DNA from 3 places in the Saccharophagus degradans 2-40 genome. Region 2 is predicted to be linked to each of the others. Evidence: predicted binding sites of a transcription regulator. Region 2 holds the regulator's gene; each other region holds the start of a gene.
What was found. Region 2 encodes sigma-54, which starts transcription at its own class of promoters, with help from an activator protein. Its sites were predicted from a motif close to TGGCACANNNNTTGCNNT; they were not measured.

Region 1: the regulator sigma-54 is predicted to act here: its motif matches at 5,052-5,069, upstream of SDE_RS03240 (CsbD family protein).
Region 3: the regulator sigma-54 is predicted to act here: its motif matches at 3,258-3,275, upstream of SDE_RS00380 (PEP-CTERM sorting domain-containing protein).

The regions. Positions count from the first base shown of each region.
Region 1 covers NC_007912.1:762,465-768,633, reverse strand. Annotated here, with positions in the region: gene SDE_RS03265 (pectate lyase) at 1-945, opposite strand, end outside; gene SDE_RS03260 (transposase) at 1,452-2,429, shown strand; gene SDE_RS03255 (hypothetical protein) at 2,813-3,259, opposite strand; gene SDE_RS03250 (hypothetical protein) at 3,506-3,913, opposite strand; gene SDE_RS03245 (hypothetical protein) at 3,885-4,289, opposite strand; gene SDE_RS03240 (CsbD family protein) at 4,720-4,917, opposite strand; gene pbpC (penicillin-binding protein 1C) at 5,738-6,169, opposite strand, start outside.
Region 2 covers NC_007912.1:4,053,160-4,059,328, reverse strand. Annotated here, with positions in the region: gene yjgA (ribosome biogenesis factor YjgA) at 1-193, opposite strand, end outside; gene mgtE (magnesium transporter) at 205-1,572, opposite strand; gene SDE_RS16660 (HPr family phosphocarrier protein) at 1,712-1,981, opposite strand; gene rapZ (RNase adapter RapZ) at 1,988-2,860, opposite strand; gene ptsN (PTS IIA-like nitrogen regulatory protein PtsN) at 3,013-3,465, opposite strand; gene SDE_RS16645 (RNA polymerase factor sigma-54) at 3,634-5,157, opposite strand; gene lptB (LPS export ABC transporter ATP-binding protein) at 5,371-6,096, opposite strand; gene lptA (lipopolysaccharide transport periplasmic protein LptA) at 6,111-6,169, opposite strand, start outside.
Region 3 covers NC_007912.1:92,720-98,888, reverse strand. Annotated here, with positions in the region: gene SDE_RS21005 (DsbA family protein) at 1-835, opposite strand, end outside; gene SDE_RS00390 (c-type cytochrome) at 1,073-1,756, opposite strand; gene yihA (ribosome biogenesis GTP-binding protein YihA/YsxC) at 2,059-2,700, shown strand; gene SDE_RS00380 (PEP-CTERM sorting domain-containing protein) at 3,321-3,875, shown strand; gene polA (DNA polymerase I) at 3,964-6,169, opposite strand, start outside.

The DNA of each region.
Region 1 (6,169 bases), 1.8 Mb from region 2:
AATAATGGTCATGGTAATACCGTCGGTTTTGTTGGTAGCAGCATCTTCACAGATATCTTTCCAAACAACATTTTCCATGGTGCAGTTGCCAGTACAGTGAATACCGTCGGACCCACCTTTAGCAGAAATTACCAAGTTTTTAATGGTGGCATTTTTAAGCGTTAATACTGGTGGTTGAGTTTCACTATCACCCGAGCACGACAAGCCAATTTCTTTACCACCGCAATCTACGGTTTTACCAGAAATAGTAGCGCCAGCTTTACATTCAGCCGAGCCGCCAGATGAGGAACTAGAAGAGCTTGAAGAACTCGATGAGCTACTTGAACCACTATAGGTAGCAGAAGCCGCATTCGAATTGTAGTTAGAGCCGTTGGCGCCAAACTTAATCCAGTAGTAGTACTGCTTACCAGCACTAACATTCGTATCGCTATAGCTTCTTGCATCGCCACCTAATTGAGCAATACGTGTGCGACCACTAGGGTTAGAATCTGTGTCGCGGTAAACCTGAGCGCTAGAAATAGAACCAGATACTGTCCAAGTTAAATCGATATCGTTACTGCCGCCACCTGCACTTAAACATACAGTTGCGCCGCCACCAGTGCCACATGAGCTGCTTGAACCCGATGAGCTACTTGAACTAGAGCTAGAAGAACTACTGGTGCTGCTAGTGCTAGAAGAACCATTAGTAGGTACAGAACATTCTTTTACAGATTTAGCAGGGTTAGGATCGCTGCCAAAAGTAGATGTATTACAAGTAAAGGTACCGTTAATTACTTTGTAAACAAACTTACCAGCAGCGCCGAACGCAACGTTGGTAGACGAGCTTACAGAACAAGTTTGATCGGTTTTACAGATAGTTGTGTAACCACTAGGACGATTACTAGCCGCAAAGGCAGAGGCAGAAGCTCCACACAATACAAGCGCCAATAGGATTTTATTACGCATCATTATCACCTGGTTAGGTAGGTCATTATTTTAATTGTGGTGTACTGGGGTATTCCGGTGCTAAACCCCTTCGACACAACCTATACCAGCATCCTATTCTGGTAACACAAAAAACCTATTTTGATCTAACAAAAAAACACATTAGGCCAGACAGGAATATTAGCATTGGTCATACCGAATATGTGAAGATTAATTTATGACACCCTGCGCGTAAACTAAAAGTTTTAAAAATCTAACAAATAACACCCTCTTATTGCTATTCGAAATATACGCTCCTGCGCGCATATGCTTTTTACTTATGAAACACCGTTTCACCAGCTGTCAGATAAAGAAATTGATTACTAACCTAACTAGTTTTGAAGTTAACCCGTAGGCCCGATAAGGCAAAGCCGCCATCGGGCGCTTTTGAATGAAGAGTTATAACAAGCCTCACTAACCCACACCAACAATTGACACCAAACCAGTACAACTGTATAAAACACTGTATATCCAACAGGAGGTTAGATATGCCCAAACCCAGAAAAATGCAGGTTTCGTTAGACGCCACACCTTATTATCACTGCACTTCACGCTGCGTACGCCGTGCATTTTTATGTGGCTACGATGCCCTTACAAACACAGATTACGAACACCGCCGCCAGTGGGTGGAAGATAGAATCCACTTATTAGCAGAAGTTTTTTGTATAGATGTTTGTGCCTACGCAGTCATGTCCAATCACATCCACCTTGTACTTCATATCAACCAACCAAAAGCGCTAGCACTTACCGCTAAAGAAGTATGCGCCAGATGGCACCGCGTATACAAAGGCACCTTACTAACCCAAAAGTATGAGCAAACTGAAAACTTAACAGACGTAGAACTCGACGCAGTAGCAATTAAAATTGAGCTGTGGCGCAAACAGCTATTCGATATTAGTTGGTTTATGCGCGCCTTGAACGAACCCATTGCCCGCATGGCAAACGCAGAAGACCACTGCACCGGCAGCTTTTGGGAATCACGCTTTAGCTCGCAAGCACTGTTAGATGAAAAAGCACTTGCCGCGTGCATGGCATACGTAGACTTAAACCCAGTGCGAGCCAACATGGCAGATACGTCAGAAAATTCCATACACACTTCTATTAAGCTTCGTGTAGACCAAATAGCCTCCAACCAAAACCAACCCAAAACCCTCTACCCTTTTGTGGGCAACCCACGCCAACCCATGCCAGATGGCCTACCCTTTAAACTGGCCGATTATTTAGAACTTGTAGATTGGACTGGGCGTGCAGTGCGGCCGGATAAACGCGGTAGCATTTGCCAGCACCTACCACCTATTCTTACACGGCTAGGTATAGCGCCTGCTGAGTGGTTAATTTTAACTACGCAATTTGAAAAACGGGTGTCGACTTTTGCAGGTTCTGAGAATGCTATTCGGTTAGCAGCCGAAAATCTTGGTTATAAAAAGCCACCGGGGATCAGTTTAGCTAGAAGTTTATTTGTATAACCCTGCGTTAGAACTAAATACCCAATTCAAGAATTTCGCTCGCCTAAAATTTGTGAAAGCGATTAAAAATGCCGGTATTTAGGGATATTGGACATTTCACTTTCCAACTAAGATAAAAATCAAATAACAACAATAAAAAAACAGGCAGTAGCTAATATCCCCCTTAACTCATGCCTGTCTCTAATTGTTTGTGTTTGAAGCGGTAAGCCAGATGTCTAGCGAAGATCAACGCACCATACAATCGCTGATCGATGGCATGATTTTAAAGCACCAAGCCAAACAGCTCGCGCAGCTCAGCGGCTAAAAAGAAAAGCCCGGACTGGCCGGGCTTCGAGTGGGTGTCTCGATTATTATTAACTCATGCCTGTCTCTAATTGTTGTTTTTATATATACTGAATACTGTCGTCATCACTTATAAAATAAAGCCCATCTAATACGCCAGATATAGATGGCAAATTTTCAATTGCATCTGAGCGGAATGTTATAGGAAAACGGTCTTTCATCACTTGTAGAGCAGCATCATAGTCATCCCATGACGGCTTTATCATTCCATTCCAAAAAGTAATGCAATCTTCTTCATTTACAAACAAAACAGGCTTCAGGTCTTCAAGAGTATCGGGATCACTCCAATATATATATCCCAAATACTCTTTGCCCTCACCGTCAATAAAAACAGTCTTAATAATTACCTGGTAATCCGCTGAAATCTCATCTGTACCGCAAGGTTTTACTGACAGCTCATCCTCAACAGAATCATCCATTGGAAAATACCATACTGGATGCTTCCGAAGGTCTTCCGATTCCAAATCGTAAATTTGTTTTTCTACCATAGAATCAAATCCCAAACTTATTCATTACTTAATCAGCAAAAACTCAGGACAGGCACGCGTTGAGGGAGCAGCTACCTGCTAATGCGTGGGTGTCTTGAGTTTTTCTTTGAGTTTTTCTTTTAGAATATTGGACATTTTATTCGCGATAACGATTTAATTTAAACAATCGACAAGTGGGAACAGGCAATAGTACAGAACTCCTTAACTAATGCCTGTCTCTAATTGTTCCTCTAATTGTTCGTGTCTCTAATCTTTCGTGATTCTAGAAAAAGACGCCATCTCTAAAAAATACAATTTAGCCTCATCCTCATCCATATATTGAATTGGGGCAAATCTAAAGCGCCCACTAACAATATATCTATCCCCTGGATCAAAATTAAATCTATCCCCTTCGCTAGAAAATTCCACCCAAAACCATGGGTAACTGGGTGCGGCACCACAATCATCGAGTACGACCTCAAACTCTCCTTCGAATTCTTCAAACCTATATAAACACCCTATTAACTCTACAAATTCACCTTGATAGTTAACACTATCAGATAAAAGGGACTCGAAAGAAGAATCATATTCCTTAAAGTCGCATCCAACAAATAAGACAGCAGCTATATTAAAACATACCCAGCGTCTAATTATTTTTATACACTTTTCGATCATTATATTTTGGTGCTCCGCTCCCGCTATATCGAACCACAATTGTACCATTTGGGTTTATAGCATCATTTGGTGTTTTACTTTGCTTCAATAAGGACTCATATTTTTGATCTTTAGGAGTATAACCTCGATCACGCAACACGATAACAGCCGCAACAACTGTTGGAGGCGCCTTGGAGTGAGCAGCTCCAAATTCATCAAGCGCACTCCCAAAATCAGCAACAGTTGTATTCACATGGGTTCCAACGCAATACCTGCCGTCTTCCTCGTAGACATAAGAACCGACTAAACCAGTATGTTGACTCACAGCACCACCAGCATCAGATAAACTCTGCTTCCAGAGCACAGTATTAACAGTATTTTTTTCAGCGATTAACAAGGCCTGCTCCAACGATTCATAGCCATACCCATAATCCGCGACAAAATCAGACAGTCACGATTTATGAGCGCCATTCGCTTTGGAAATATAAATACGTTTAACAGGTTAAGGCATGTACTTTAGTGGATGAATACGATGGTGTAGATCCTTTAGGCGTTGCGATAAGCGACAGCCGTAACTCTCCCAGCTTTCACCATCGACACCTCGTACAGACTTTTTGTTTACGTGTGTATACGCCTAAAAAAAGCTGCGGAGGTGTAATTTCCAATTTAGCCAGCTCAAGCGACAAAATCAGACAGTCACGATTTATGGTCACGATTTATGAGAAACACCCAAGGCTTACCAAATAAAGGGTAATGCCTTGGGTGAAAACGGCAGGCCTGTGTAGACGCCTAATTTTTAATGGCTGCATAAGCCCGTGGGTTACACATTATAAACTGTCGATGTAGGCGTCCACTTCCTTCTTTGCTTCTTCCTTAGATTTGCCGTAGCGCTCTTGAATTTTACCTTCAAGCTGCTCGCGATTACCGTTTGTGACATCTAAGTCGTCGTCGGTAAGCTTGCCCCACTTCTCTTGAAGTTTACCTTTAAATTGCTTCCAGTTACCTTCTAATTGGTCGTTGTTCATTGTCTTGCTCCTTTTGAAAGTAAATCAAAAATAAAAAGAAAAATAAAAGCTATTGGCGATGGGAGGGGATTAATCACACCCATTCACTCATAGCTATTTTCTTACTGGCTGCTTTATTAAGCAGTTACCCTGTACGAGCAATAGTGATGCCAACAGCCGGTAATTTACGAGAGTAAAATATAAGCGAGTGTGCAGACCTAGTGCGGCGTGCTTTAGAGAACAATCTTTAAATAAATAAACATTTACGCAAAGCTGGAGCAAGCGTTTTATGTGGTTTTTACATGAAAGGTTTGTAAGGTGGGGTATGCCTTTTTGAAAATTATGCAAAGTCTGGTGTAGTAAAAAATAAACCCTGTAATGATTGGAATAACTGACATTAACCGGCTTGTAGGCGCATCAAAAAAATAGAATGCTTCACACTATAAGCCGGCAGGGTTCATTTATTATATTTATTACTCTAATCGCACCCCACCAACGCTTCTATCCAATCAAACAGAACGCTGTTCGCTTCGCTGTGGACAAAATCAGACAGTCACGATTTATGGTCACGATTTATGAGCGCCATTCGCTTTGGAAATATAAATACGTTTAACAGGTTAAGGCATGTACTTTAGTGAATGAATACGATGGTGTAGATCCTTTGGGCGTTGCGATAAGCGACAGCCGTAACTCTCCCAGCTTTCACCATCGACACCTCGTACAGACTTTTTGTTTACGTGTGTATACGCCTAAAAAAAGCTGCGGAGGTGTAATTTGACACAGTATATTATTGAATCGACCGGATCGATTCTGCTTTACGGGTTTTCAGCCCCCCCCCAAATTAACCCCCAACATAAAAAACAATTTCATCAAATCGCCCGGCGGCATCCATAACACTTAGCGTGTGTTTACCCACTGCCAATTTAGCCAGCTCAAGCGAATGGCTGCTACCTACTGTAGCCGCAACCCATACGCCGTTAACAAACCACTCCACCTTACCGCTAGCGCCACGCACGCTGGGCTGCAAAGTAATGTTCGACTGGCCTGGCGCGGGGTAGTACTCGGCGTTATTACTAATGCCTTCTAACACTAGTTGCTGACCGGTATCGCGCACGGCGTGTTTACAGTTTGCCGCCAGCGCAGGTAATAAATGCGCGCGCCGCCACTTTTGCGGTAGCCAAGGTTCGAGTACTCGTGGCCACACCGCAAGGGTTATGTTTTGAGTGGCCCCTGCCTGCGCGCTAGCCATGCATTGTGGCAACACCTGTTCCCC
Region 2 (6,169 bases):
TTTTTGGCGATTCCAAAATGGCATCTTTTAACGCTTCACCCAAAGGAAAAGTATCTAATTGCGCGCGCGAGAGCTTAGTTAACTCTTCACCCAAGGCTTGCAGAGCGTGCATCTCTTTTTTAACGCGGGTTTTACTTTTTACATATTCCTCGTCGGAATCGTAATAGTCGTCATGTTCTATATCGTCTTGCATAGTGTTTATTCTTAAGCGTAAAAGAAAGTTGCTAAGCCGAGGAATACTAGGTACCCCACTACATCGGTCACGGTGGTTAATGTAACACCGCCGGCTAAGGCAGGATCAATTTTTAACGATTTTAGTATATTGGGTAGCAGGGCGCCGGCCAGTGCGGCAACCAGTAAATTAATCACCAGCGCTACCGCAAGAAGTACGGCCAGTAGTGGGTCGCCAAACCAATAGGCGGCAACAAGACCCATAATACCTGCCCACAGGCAACCGTTTACTAAGCCTACACGCACTTCGCGCGATAGCAACCAGCGCATGTTGGTTGGGCCAAGGTGCCCTGTTGCCATACCGCGAATAACCACGGTAAGCGTTTGCGAGCCGGCTACCCCGCCCATACTGGCTACTACCGTCATTAAGACGGCGAGTGCCACTACTTTGTCGATGGTGCCCTGAAACACGTTAATAACTGCCGAGGCGAGTATCGCCGTTAGCAGGTTTATACCCAGCCAAATTGCTCGTCGTGGTATGGTGCGAAATACCGGCGCAAAAGTATCTTCTTCTTCATCCAAACCGGCGAGGCTCATTAGCGAGTGGTCGGCGCCTTCGCGAATAACGTCTACCACGTCATCAATGGTGATTCGGCCAATAAGCTTACCTTGGTCGTCCACCACAGGGGCCGAAATCCAGTCGTGCTGTTCAAACAGTTTCGCCACATCGGTATCGTGCATATCGGCCGGTATAGCATTTATATCCGATTCCATTACTTCGCGCACGGTGGTGTTGGGGTCGCTAGTGAGTAGCTTACTGAGCGGCAACAAGCCCAAAAAGTCATCTTTACGGTTTACAACAATTAGGCTGTCGGTCGATGGTGGCAGGTCTGTGTGTCTGCGCAAATAGCGCAGTACTACATCGAGGGTGAAGCGCGGCCGCACGGTAATGGTATCGGTGTTGGCCAAACCGCCGGCGGTATCTTTGCCATAGGGCAGGATGGATTCAACGCGGTGGCGATCTTGCTCGCTCATCGCAGCGAGTACTTCCTGCATGATAGTTTCAGGCAGGTGCTGCAGAATATCTACAACGTCATCCGCTTCGAGGCCTTCGGTTAGCTCGGCAACGGCTTCGGCATCCATACCGCGTAAAAACTGCTCGCGAATATCGGAGGGCAGTTCTTCTACAACTTCACCGGTAACTTCTTTGTCGACTAAATCCCACAGCACTTTACGTGAGTGTGGTGGCGAAGAGGCGATAATGCGAGCTATCTCAACCGGTTTTAAGGCATTAAGTAGCTGACGCACCTGCCGAAAGGTACCGCTTTCTAATAGACTTTGAACCTTGCTTAAGCGTGCTTGCATTTGGTTCTTTAAGTCTTCGGATGCCGATTGCTGCATATTTTCTTGTCTCTTTTCCCCGGCCGCGTCAGCACGCAGGGGGACATACTACTTGTAGGTGTTGGTGGTTCTTGCGCAAGCGCTCCGCTCGCTAATAGCGGCGGTACTTGCGATATCGGCGCGGGTAGAGCGGTGAGTGTTATTCCGGCTCGTCGAAGCGGTTGTTAATTAACTCTAGAAGGGCATCCATTGCTTCTTCTTCGTCTGAGCCTTCAGTTGTGATAGCTATTTGGCTACCAATTCCCGCGGCCAGAAGCATCAGCGACATAATACTTTTGCCATCGATACTTTTCTCGCCTAGTTTAACCGTTATTTTGCATTGAAAACGAGTGGCTAAATTGGCGAACTTGGATGCGGCCCGTGCGTGCAGGCCTAACTTGTTAATGATTTCTGTTTCGCGATACTGCATAGGGTCTTAAGCGCCTGGTTTTTGTTCTAGTTGGCGGTGCCGTGTTTGTACATTAGCATAACCTTTCTTTAGCTCAGCCGCTAATCGTTCAGCTAAATATACCGACCGGTGCATGCCACCGGTGCAGCCAATGGCAACAGTTAGGTAACTGCGGTTATTGGCCTGAAACGACGGTGCCCACTTTTGAACGAATGCGCAAATATCATCAAACATGTCATCCACTTCCTGTTGTGAATTCAGAAACTCGATAACCCCCGCCTCTAAACCTGATTGAGAGCGCAATTCGGGGCTCCAGTAGGGGTTGGGTAAGCAGCGCACATCGAAAATAAAGTCGGCATCAACCGGCACGCCGTATTTAAAGCCAAACGACTTGAACATAATGGCCATGCCTTTGCTTTCTTCCCCTACCACCAAGCGCTTAATGGTGCTGCGCAATTCGTGCAAGGACATATGGCTAGTATCAACGGTAATGTCTGCAGCCGCCGCCACCGGTTCTAAAATTACTTTTTCTTTTGCAATGGCTTCGTTTAGACCAGTGTTTTGGTCTGAAAGGGGGTGCTTGCGTCGAGTTTCGCTGAAGCGTTTAAGTAGCACTTCGCGCGAGGTATCTAAGTACACAACCAGGCACTCCGCATTGGCGGGCAAGTTGTCTTTAATAAGAGATTCGATTTGGCTTAAATCGCTGTTTAGGTTGCGCGCATCTATGCCAATTGCAAATTTGTGTTTACTGGCATGGGGTGCATCACCAATTTGCTCTATTAGCGCGGGTAGAAGTTTTACGGGTAAGTTGTCAATACAGGTAAAGCCTTCATCCTCGAGCAAGTGCAGCGCGGAGGTTTTGCCTGAACCGGATCGTCCACTGATAACTAACAATCGCATAGCTGTGACCTTTGTATCCCAGTGTGTGAGTGGAGTATTGACGAATACCTTTACATTTACACTACCAATAAAGGGTAGCAGTAAATTTGTGTAAGGAGAGTCAAAACGGTGCGTTTGCGCAGCGTATATACCGTGAGTATAGATGGTTTATCTTAGCAGGCCGACACAGCCGCGTTAAACAATTGCGCGTCGGAAGTGGCGTTGCGTAAACCCTTAACAAATTCTGGTTTTTGCAGTTTCTCTGCAAGGCTAGCCAAGGTGGCTAAGTGTTCGCTGTTGGCGTCTTCTGGTACTACCATTGCGAATATTACATCTACCGGTTTGTTGTCGATCGAATCAAAGTCGACGGGTTCTTCAAGGGTGATGCAAGCGCAAAAAGTTTCGCCGCCAGTTGCAAAGCGGCAGTGGGGGATAGCTATACCATCGCCTATGCCGGTAGAGCCTAAGCGCTCTCGCCCAATGAGGCTTTGGAACAGGCTGTCTTCGCTCAAGTCTTCTACAGAGTGAGAGAAAATTTGTGCAAGCTGTTCGAGCACACGTTTTTTGCTGCCACCAACTATTTTCGAGCGGGTGCAATCTAAGGTTAGGATAGTTTCAACTAGCATACTTCTGTCTAGAATCGTTGGGGCAAGTAGGTCACTCAGTGCTTGCGCACCGGGCCTGGCCAGGCTTTTGTTTGCAGATTTAAGGCGACTAGGTCGCTCGGCGCGAATTGTAACAGCATTCCCCCTGCCACGTGCAGTGTAAAGGGCGGAGGAATGCTAAAAAAACACTTAAACCAAGCGTTTTCTTTCGTTTGATGGTGGGATATTAAGGGACTCGCGATATTTGGCTATGGTGCGGCGCGCTACCTTAATACCTTGCTCGGCTAAGATGTCGGTTATTTTGGAGTCGCTAAGCGGTTTGCGTGCATTTTCTGCGGCTACCAGCTTTTTGATTATTGCGCGAATGGCAGTGGAAGAGCACTCACCGCCGGAATCCGTTGCAACATGGCTAGAAAAAAAGTACTTCAACTCAAAAATACCTTGCGGAGTGTGCATGTATTTTTGCGTGGTAACACGTGAAATGGTTGATTCGTGCATCTCGACGGTTTCTGCTACATCGTGCAGTACCATTGGGCGCATGGCTTCAGGGCCCTGGTCTAAGAAGCCCTGCTGTTTTTCGACTATACAGGTGGCAACCTTTAAAAGTGTTTCGTTGCGGCTCTGCAGGCTTTTTAGAAACCAGCGCGCCTCTTGCAGGTTATCGCGTAAAAAGGTGTTGTCGGCGCTGGTATCGGCGCGTTTTACCAAGGATGCATAACCCGAGTTAATACGCAGCTTAGGGGCGATTTCAGGGTTGAGTCGCACAGTCCAGCGGTCGTTTTCTTTAGATACAAAAACGTCGGGAATCACATATTCGGTCGAGTCGCTGCCGATGGATTCGCCTGGCCGCGGGTTGAGCCCTTGAATAACGGCAATGGCTGCCTGTAAGTCTTGCTCTTTTACTTTCAGCTTACGCATAAGCTGTTTGAAATCGCGCGCGGCCAGTACATCTAAGTACTGATCAACAATATTCTTGGCTAGTTTTAGCTCGGGGCTGGTTTGATCCAGTTCAAACTGGTTAAGTTGAATAAGCAGACATTCGCGCACGTTTTGACTGGCAACACCGGGTGGGTCAAATTGTTGTACACGGTGCAGTACGGCGAGTACTTCGTCGAGCTCTAGCTCTTCGTCGTGGGCTGCAAGCCCCGAAAATATTTCTTCAGCTGTTTGGCAAAGCATGCCGCTGGGTTCAACGGCATCAATAATGGCCTCTGCGATCTCTTTATCGCGGTCAGACATTGGCGTGAGGTTGAGCTGCCAGCTGAGGTGATCCTGCAGGGATTCGGAATTGCCGCGGCGAGATTCGTAATCGGGGTCGTCTTCATCGTTGCGGGCTAAGCCGGTAGCAGGGCCTGAGGTTTGGTAGATGTCATCCCAGTTGGTGTCTACGGCCAAGTCTTTTGGAATGTCGTCATTCCATTCCAGCTCACCGCTGTTGTCGGTGGTTTCGTAGCTGTCTTCTACTTTTTCCGCTGCGGGTTTTTCTTCTGTCGTGCTCGCAGTTTTCGCTTCAGCGTTATCGTCGCTGCTGGCCTCTACGTCGCCGCCATCAAAGTCATCTTCAGAGGCTTCCAGCATAGGGTTGCTGTCTAGCGCTTCTTGAATTTCGTGTTGCAGGTCAAGGGTCGACAATTGTAGAAGGCGAATGGCCTGCTGCAATTGCGGGGTCATGGTAAGTTGTTGACCAAGCTTTAGCTGTAGGGATTGCTTCATATAATCTGGCCGAACACGGCGGTTAATCGGGCTGGGTGAAAATTAACGTTAACCTAAGTTTAGCCGTCAGCAGGACTACAAGCAATGATTTTCCCTGATTTTATAAGCAAGGTTTATGCCGTTAGGTGATAAGCGAGGGGATTTGTTGCACGAGAGCGAGACGCCCGAGATACGAGCGTTGATTCTAAGAGTGTAGCTCATTGCGGTAAAGAGCTAGAGGGTAAAATGTTGCCCCAAATAAACTTCGCGTACTTTTTTGTTATTAAGTACGGTGGCCGCATCGCCTTCGGCAATAATGTGGCCTTCCGATACTATATAGGCTTTTTCACATATATCCAGCGTTTCGCGCACATTGTGGTCGGTAATAAGTACGCCAATACCGCGTGCTTTAAGGTGGCGGATAATATCTTTGATGTCGCTCACCGATATGGGGTCTACCCCTGCAAAGGGTTCGTCTAGCAGAATAAATGCTGGGTCTGTGGCCAGTGCGCGCGCTATTTCTACACGACGGCGTTCGCCGCCAGAAAGCGCCATGCCCAAGCTGTTTTTAATATGGTTGATATGAAATTCACCTAGCAGGCGCTCGAGCTGTTCGAGGCGCTGTTTGCGATTAAGGTCGCTGCGTGTCTCTAAAATGGCGAGAATATTTTCGCTTACAGTTAGCTTGCGAAACACAGAGGCTTCCTGCGGCAGGTAGCCTAGTCCAGCGCGTGCACGACCATGCATCGGCAGGCGGCTCACATCTTTGCCGTTAATATGTACGCTGCCTTTATCGGCTTGCACAATGCCTGCAATCATGTAGAAACAGGTGGTTTTACCTGCGCCGTTTGGGCCTAGCAGCCCCACAACTTGGCCGTCCTCCACGCTCATGGATACATCTATAACGACTTTGCGGCCTTTGTAGCTTTTGGCTAAGTGGAGTGCTTCTAACTTTGGCATAGTTGCTGGTGCGCTTATTCTTGGTTGCTGAGGGTTTTGGCTGGAATAACAAGGCGAACGCGTCGTTTCTCGC
Region 3 (6,169 bases), 1.1 Mb from region 2:
TTAACATGTCGGACTGAGACTCTACACCGCTAAAACGGGTAGAAATACGGAAGCGGCCGTCTACCACAATTTCTGGGGTTGCAGATATCATCATGCTACGAGCGCGTGCATTAGCCTGATTCACTTGGCTACTTACGGTAAACGAATTATAGGTTTCGTTGAATTTGGCTTCATCTACACCGGCGGCAACAAACAACTTGGCAATATCTGCCTGAGAACTTAATGGTTTGCGCTCGCGGTGAATAGCATTAAATGCCGCTGCACTAATTGTGTCTTGTACGCTTAACGCAATGGCTGCGAAGTGCATGCGCGCATGGGGCTCCATGCTGGCATTCCATATGGCTGGCGACTTAACCAACTGAACATAGTCGGGTAGGGTTTTCTTCCAAGCATTTACAATAGGCTCGAAGTTAAAGCAGTGGCCACAGCTGTATGCAAACACTTCTGTTACTTCAATTTTACCTGGGGTAATTGTGCGTACTGGCTGCTTGAGTACTTCGTAATGCGTGCCTTCTTGGAACATAGTAGCGGGTAACGCCTGCGACTCAACTTGCTTTTTAACGTCTTTCGCTACTTCTTTGGTTTCTTCTACTGCAGCTTGTGCTTTTTCGGCAGCCATATCTGCAGCGGCTGTAACATCATCTTTTATTTCTTTAGCCGTTGCTTTTACTTCTTGCTTAGCCGTTTGCGCGGCTTCGCTAGTTTGTTCAGCAACCTGCGCCGCTTCACTTGGTTTAGATGGCGCCTGCTCTTTGGCTGCATCACTGGTTTTAGCACTCTCACCACAAGCGGCAAGTGCCAACGTTAATCCCAATATAAGGGCAAGACGTTGCATGATTCTCTCCTAAAGTTTTAGTTAACTCGTTTTATGTTTTAAGGGAATGTGATTAGAGGTGAAGAATACACCAGAGTTGCATCGCAATCTGCTTAACGGCGCATTTTACGGATGAAAAGCTGCCTTCTCTACCCTGTCAGCTACCCCGCTTCCACCCTTGCCTCACAATTTGCGAAGGCAGATACAAAAACACCCGCAGTTAGCGGGTGTTTTTTATTCAACTAAACTAGCACGAGCCTAGTGTAAGCCAGAAATATAATTGGCTACGGCTTCTAGTTCGGCATCGCTTAAGTGCTTAGCTACGCCGCGCATAATTTGTGCGTCGCCATCGGTAGTGCGGTTACCCGCGCGGAAGTCGCGCAATTGCTTAGCAATATAGTCTGCGTGTTGGCCACCTAAACGCGGGAAGCCAGCAGGCTCGTTGCCTTTACCGGTTGGCGAGTGACAACCGCTACATGCAGGTACTGCGGTTTCTAGGTTGCCGGCGCGGTAGATCTGCTCGCCTAATTTAAGCGCGTCTACTTTTTGACCAGAGTTTAACTGTACTTCTGCTTTTTTAGCACCGCTTAACTGCATAGGCTTGCTATCGAAGAATGCCGCCAAATTAGCTAAGTCTTGATCAGACATTTTATCTAACAGGCCTGTCATTTCAGGAATGCTGCGGCTCGCGGCTTTTGGGTTGGCGCCGTTTGCGTTGCGAATAGCTTTAAGCTGATCCACTAAATATTTTTCGCCCAAACCGGCAAGCTTAGGAAACATTGGCGAAGGACTATTGCCGTCGCTGCCGTGACACGCGGAACAGCTAGCAGCTAACTTTTCGCCTTCAGCTGCATTGCCTTCGGCCATTGCGCCTTGGGCTAGACCGCCAAGGCCCAACACGACAAATGCGACTTTTAAAGTGTCTTTAAACAGATTGTTCATTTGCTCTTCCGTTTTTTACGTCATTATGATTTTTAGTTGCTGTGCGCAAGCTAGTATAGCTAAAGCACCACATTAACGTTTCATCTGCGGGTTGTGGTCGGAAACCTGTATAATAGCCAGCTCTCTGCCGGAGACCCGCCCAACCGCGCGAGCACCACCTAATGCTTGGTGTATTTTTATCGAGTTTTTACCACTTTTGGTAATTAAATATCGATATTTAAGTGCCAAGCACCCCTTGCGAGTGGGCAATTATATACACAAGCTCCGGCTATCACATCATTAATAGGCAAAGTTTACCCACAATGGCCAAAATCCACTTTCGCACTGCCCAATTTTTAATCAGCGCCCCCAGTATTCGCCAATGCCCTACCGAAGAAGGTACAGAAGTGGCCTTTGCAGGACGCTCCAATGCGGGTAAATCCAGCGCCATAAACACCCTTACCGGCAACGGTAAACTCGCCCGCACCAGTAAAACCCCCGGTCGCACCCAGTTAATTAACTTTTTTAACTTCCCTGCGGCGCCCGATCAACGCATTGTAGACTTACCCGGCTACGGCTACGCCAAAGTGCCAATGGCTGTGAAGAAAAAATGGCAGGCCGACCTTTCGGAGTATTTGCAGCAGCGCGATGCACTGCGCGGCTTGGTAATAGTGATGGATATTCGCCACCCTCTGCAGGACTTTGACACAATGATGATCAACTGGGCAGTTGAAGGTGAAATGCCCGTACACCTATTGCTTACCAAAGCCGATAAGCTAAAGCCTGGGGCCGCTAAAAGCACCCTACTTGCGGTACAAAAACATATGCGCGATGCACAGGTAGACGATTTGGTAAGCGCACAAATGTTCTCTGCACTTAAGAAGCAGGGCATAAATCAGTTAGAAGACGTATTAAACGGCTGGCTGTTGCCGCAGCACGATGAGCCAGAAGCGGCGCAGGAATAAAACAAAAAACCAAAAAAGCCCCGATGGCCTTGGGGTACACCATCGGGGTCAATGCCTAGGCTTCTAGATAGAAACCTAGGTAGGGCAATATGTTGGACACCCCACTATCTGAATCTATCCTGCCTTTTTAACTTTTTGCTTGTTGGGTCACATTCGCTGTCGCACGGCGCGTTGGTTGTGCCTGTTTACCCAAATTGCAGACAAAAAAAACCCCGGTGCGATGGGGACGCATCCGGGGAGATTGCTATTGCTTGGGGAAGCATACTCTGTCAGCAATTAATATTAGGAGGAAAACCTATGAATAACTCGCTCGTATACTGAGACTGTGGCCAACAGGGTAAGTTCAAATAAAATGTGTTTTTTTCGAAGTAAAAGTAAAGAAATGTAAATCTGGCATACAAAACCTCATAACTCACACCGAACCATCGTAAAACGCTCAGATAATGCGTACATAATCCATACTTTACTCTGAATCACTGACGAAAGATCTTACACCAAAGCATTAAAGTAGCGCATACGTAAACCTAACTCATTGATTTAATTAGAATTAATGAATCTGGCACCAAAAATGCTAACTACGTCACAGTTGTTTAATAAAAAACCAAAAGGAAAACTGAGTAATGCTTAACAAATTCACTAAAACTGTCGCCGCTTCAGCTCTACTAGGTCTTTCAATCACAGCTAATGCAGGATTGTTTGAGTTCTCGTATCTTTTTCAAGACGGGTCTTCTGTAACGGGCTCATTAACAGGCGATGCCAATGGCTTATACATTGAGAATGTAGATAATGTATCGGTTCAATTTAATGGCGTAGAGCTAAGCACGCAACTTTGGGATGTTGCATTTGTGCCAAGCGGAACAGGTGTAAATGGTGACTGGTGGGACAACCGCATAGATGGCATAGTTTCTTTTGACGCCAGCCTAAACAATTTCTTGTTTATTAATTCCGACTATCCAACAGATTATAATTTCTCTGCCTACTTTTATATGATTAACGACAATGGCTATAACAATGCTGTTGTGTACAACACTTCTAACTCAGCATCTGACGGTCCAATCAATAGCAATGCATGGTCTATTGCAGAAGTGAGCGTTCCAGAGCCTGGCACACTTGGCCTATTGGGCTTGGGGTTACTCGGTGTAGTCGCTTCACGTCGTAAACTGAACAAAGCGTAATAGTCTTTTTTGGTTTAGCCATATAAAAAGGCGGGTTAGCACTTGGTGCAGCCCGCCTTTTTACGTCAAATTACACTAGCAGAACAAGCTAGTGCGCCTCATCCCAGTTCATCCCCACACCGGCTTCAACCAATAGCGGTACATCTAACTTAAGCGCTGCCGACATAATATCGCACAGGGTGGCGGTTACTGGCTCTATTTGGTCTTCGGCAACCTCTAGCACCAATTCATCGTGTACCTGCATTATCATTTTCGCGTCTACTTTTAGGGTAGATAGCCACTTATCGACGTCAATCATCGCTTTTTTGATGATATCTGCCGCAGACCCTTGCATGGGCGCGTTGATTGCGGTGCGCTCTGCCGCCTGCCTGCGCATACCGTTACTGGCGTTAATTTCTGGCAAATACAACCTGCGGCCCATTAACGTTTCTACGTAGCCATGCTCCTTCGCGAATACACGAATATCTTCCATATAGCGTGCAACACCAGGGTAGCGATCGAAATAGGTATCTATGTAGCGCTGGGCATCATTGCGACCAATGTGCAGCTGGCGCGCCAAGCCAAACGCCGACATGCCGTATATAAGCCCAAAGTTAATGGCTTTGGCGCTGCGGCGCTGCTCTGGGGTAACGCTCTCTACACTGGTGCCAAATACTTCGGCGGCAGTGGCACTGTGCACATCCAACCCTTGGTTAAACGCGTTGGTTAATCCTTCGTCGCCCGATAGGTGCGCCATAATGCGCAATTCAATTTGCGAGTAGTCAGCCGCGACTATGCGGTAACCCTCGGGGGCGATAAACGCCTTGCGCACACGCCGCCCAGCTTCGGTTTTAATAGGAATATTCTGCAAATTGGGGTCGGTAGAACTTAACCGCCCAGTCGCCGTTACTGCTTGGTTATAGGATGTATGCACCCGCCCAGTATGGGGGTTAATCATGGTTGGCAGCTTGTCGGTATAAGTAGATTTCAACTTCGCCAAGCCGCGCTGCTCCAGTAACAGTGCGGGCAAGGGGTAATCTAAAGCCAGCTCTTGCAGCACTTCTTCTGCGGTTGAGGGGGCGCCGGTTTTCGTCTTTTTAATAACGGGGATGCCCAGCTTTTCGAACAAAATTACACCCAATTGTTTGGGCGAGGCTAAATTAAACTCTTCACCGGCCAATTCCCACGCCTCGCGTTGAATGCGCTCTAAGTCGGCGGCCAGCTCGGCACTTTGCTGGCCGAGAATAGTGGCATCAATTAATGCGCCTGTGCGCTCTACCTTAGATAACACCGGCACCAACGGCAGCTCGACATTTTCGAACAAAGACTTTATTCCTTCTACGGCCTCCACTTGTGGCCATAGCGCTTGGTGCAAACGCAGAGTTATGTCGGCATCTTCGGCGGCGTAAGGTGCGGCTTGGTCGAGTTGAATTTGGTTAAAAGTAAGTTGCTTAGCGCCCTTACCGGCAATTTCTTCAAATGAAATATTGGTGTGACCTAAATGCGCCAGCGCAAGGGTATCCATATCGTGACGGTTGGCGGTGGAGTTCACCACGTAAGATTCCAGCATGGTATCGAACGCTATACCCTGCAGGGCAATACCGTGATTTGCCAACACACTTGCGTCATATTTAAGATTTTGGCCGACTTTCTTAACATTTTCGTCTTCAAGTAACGGCTTTAGCTTACCCAGCACTTGCTCTTCACTTAGCTGCTCTGGCGCGCCCAAGTAATCGTGTCCAAACGGCACATAGGCGGCCTCTCCCGGGGCCACAGCAAACGAAACACCCACCACTTTAGCTTCCATATAGTTAAGGCTGGTAGTTTCGGTATCAAACGCGAACAGCTCTGCTTTGCTTAGGCGGTCTACCCACGCCTCTAAGCTGGCTTCGGTTAAGATGGTTTCGTAGTTATCGCGGTTAATTTCTACGGCTTCTTCGGGCGCGGCGGCTGGCGCCTCTTCTGCTGCCTGCTTAGCGTTGGGGCTAGCTTTTTTGGCTTTAGTGCCGCCCCCTTTCGAGAGCTCGGTAACCCAACCTTTAAATTCCAGTTCGGTAAACAAGGCCAGCAACGCATCGTTGTCTGGGTCGACGGGAATTAACTCTTCAAGGCTGTGCTCTAGCTCTACATCTAGTTTGATGGTTGCCAGCTCGTACGATAAAAACGCTTTGTCGCGATTATCTTCGAGCTTTTTCGCCAACGATTTTGCACCGCGCACCTCTAAGGTGGGTACCTTGTCTAAATTGGCGTAAATATCTTCTACACTGCCTAAGTTTTGCAGTAGCGCTAAGGCTGTTTTCTCACCTACGCCGGGC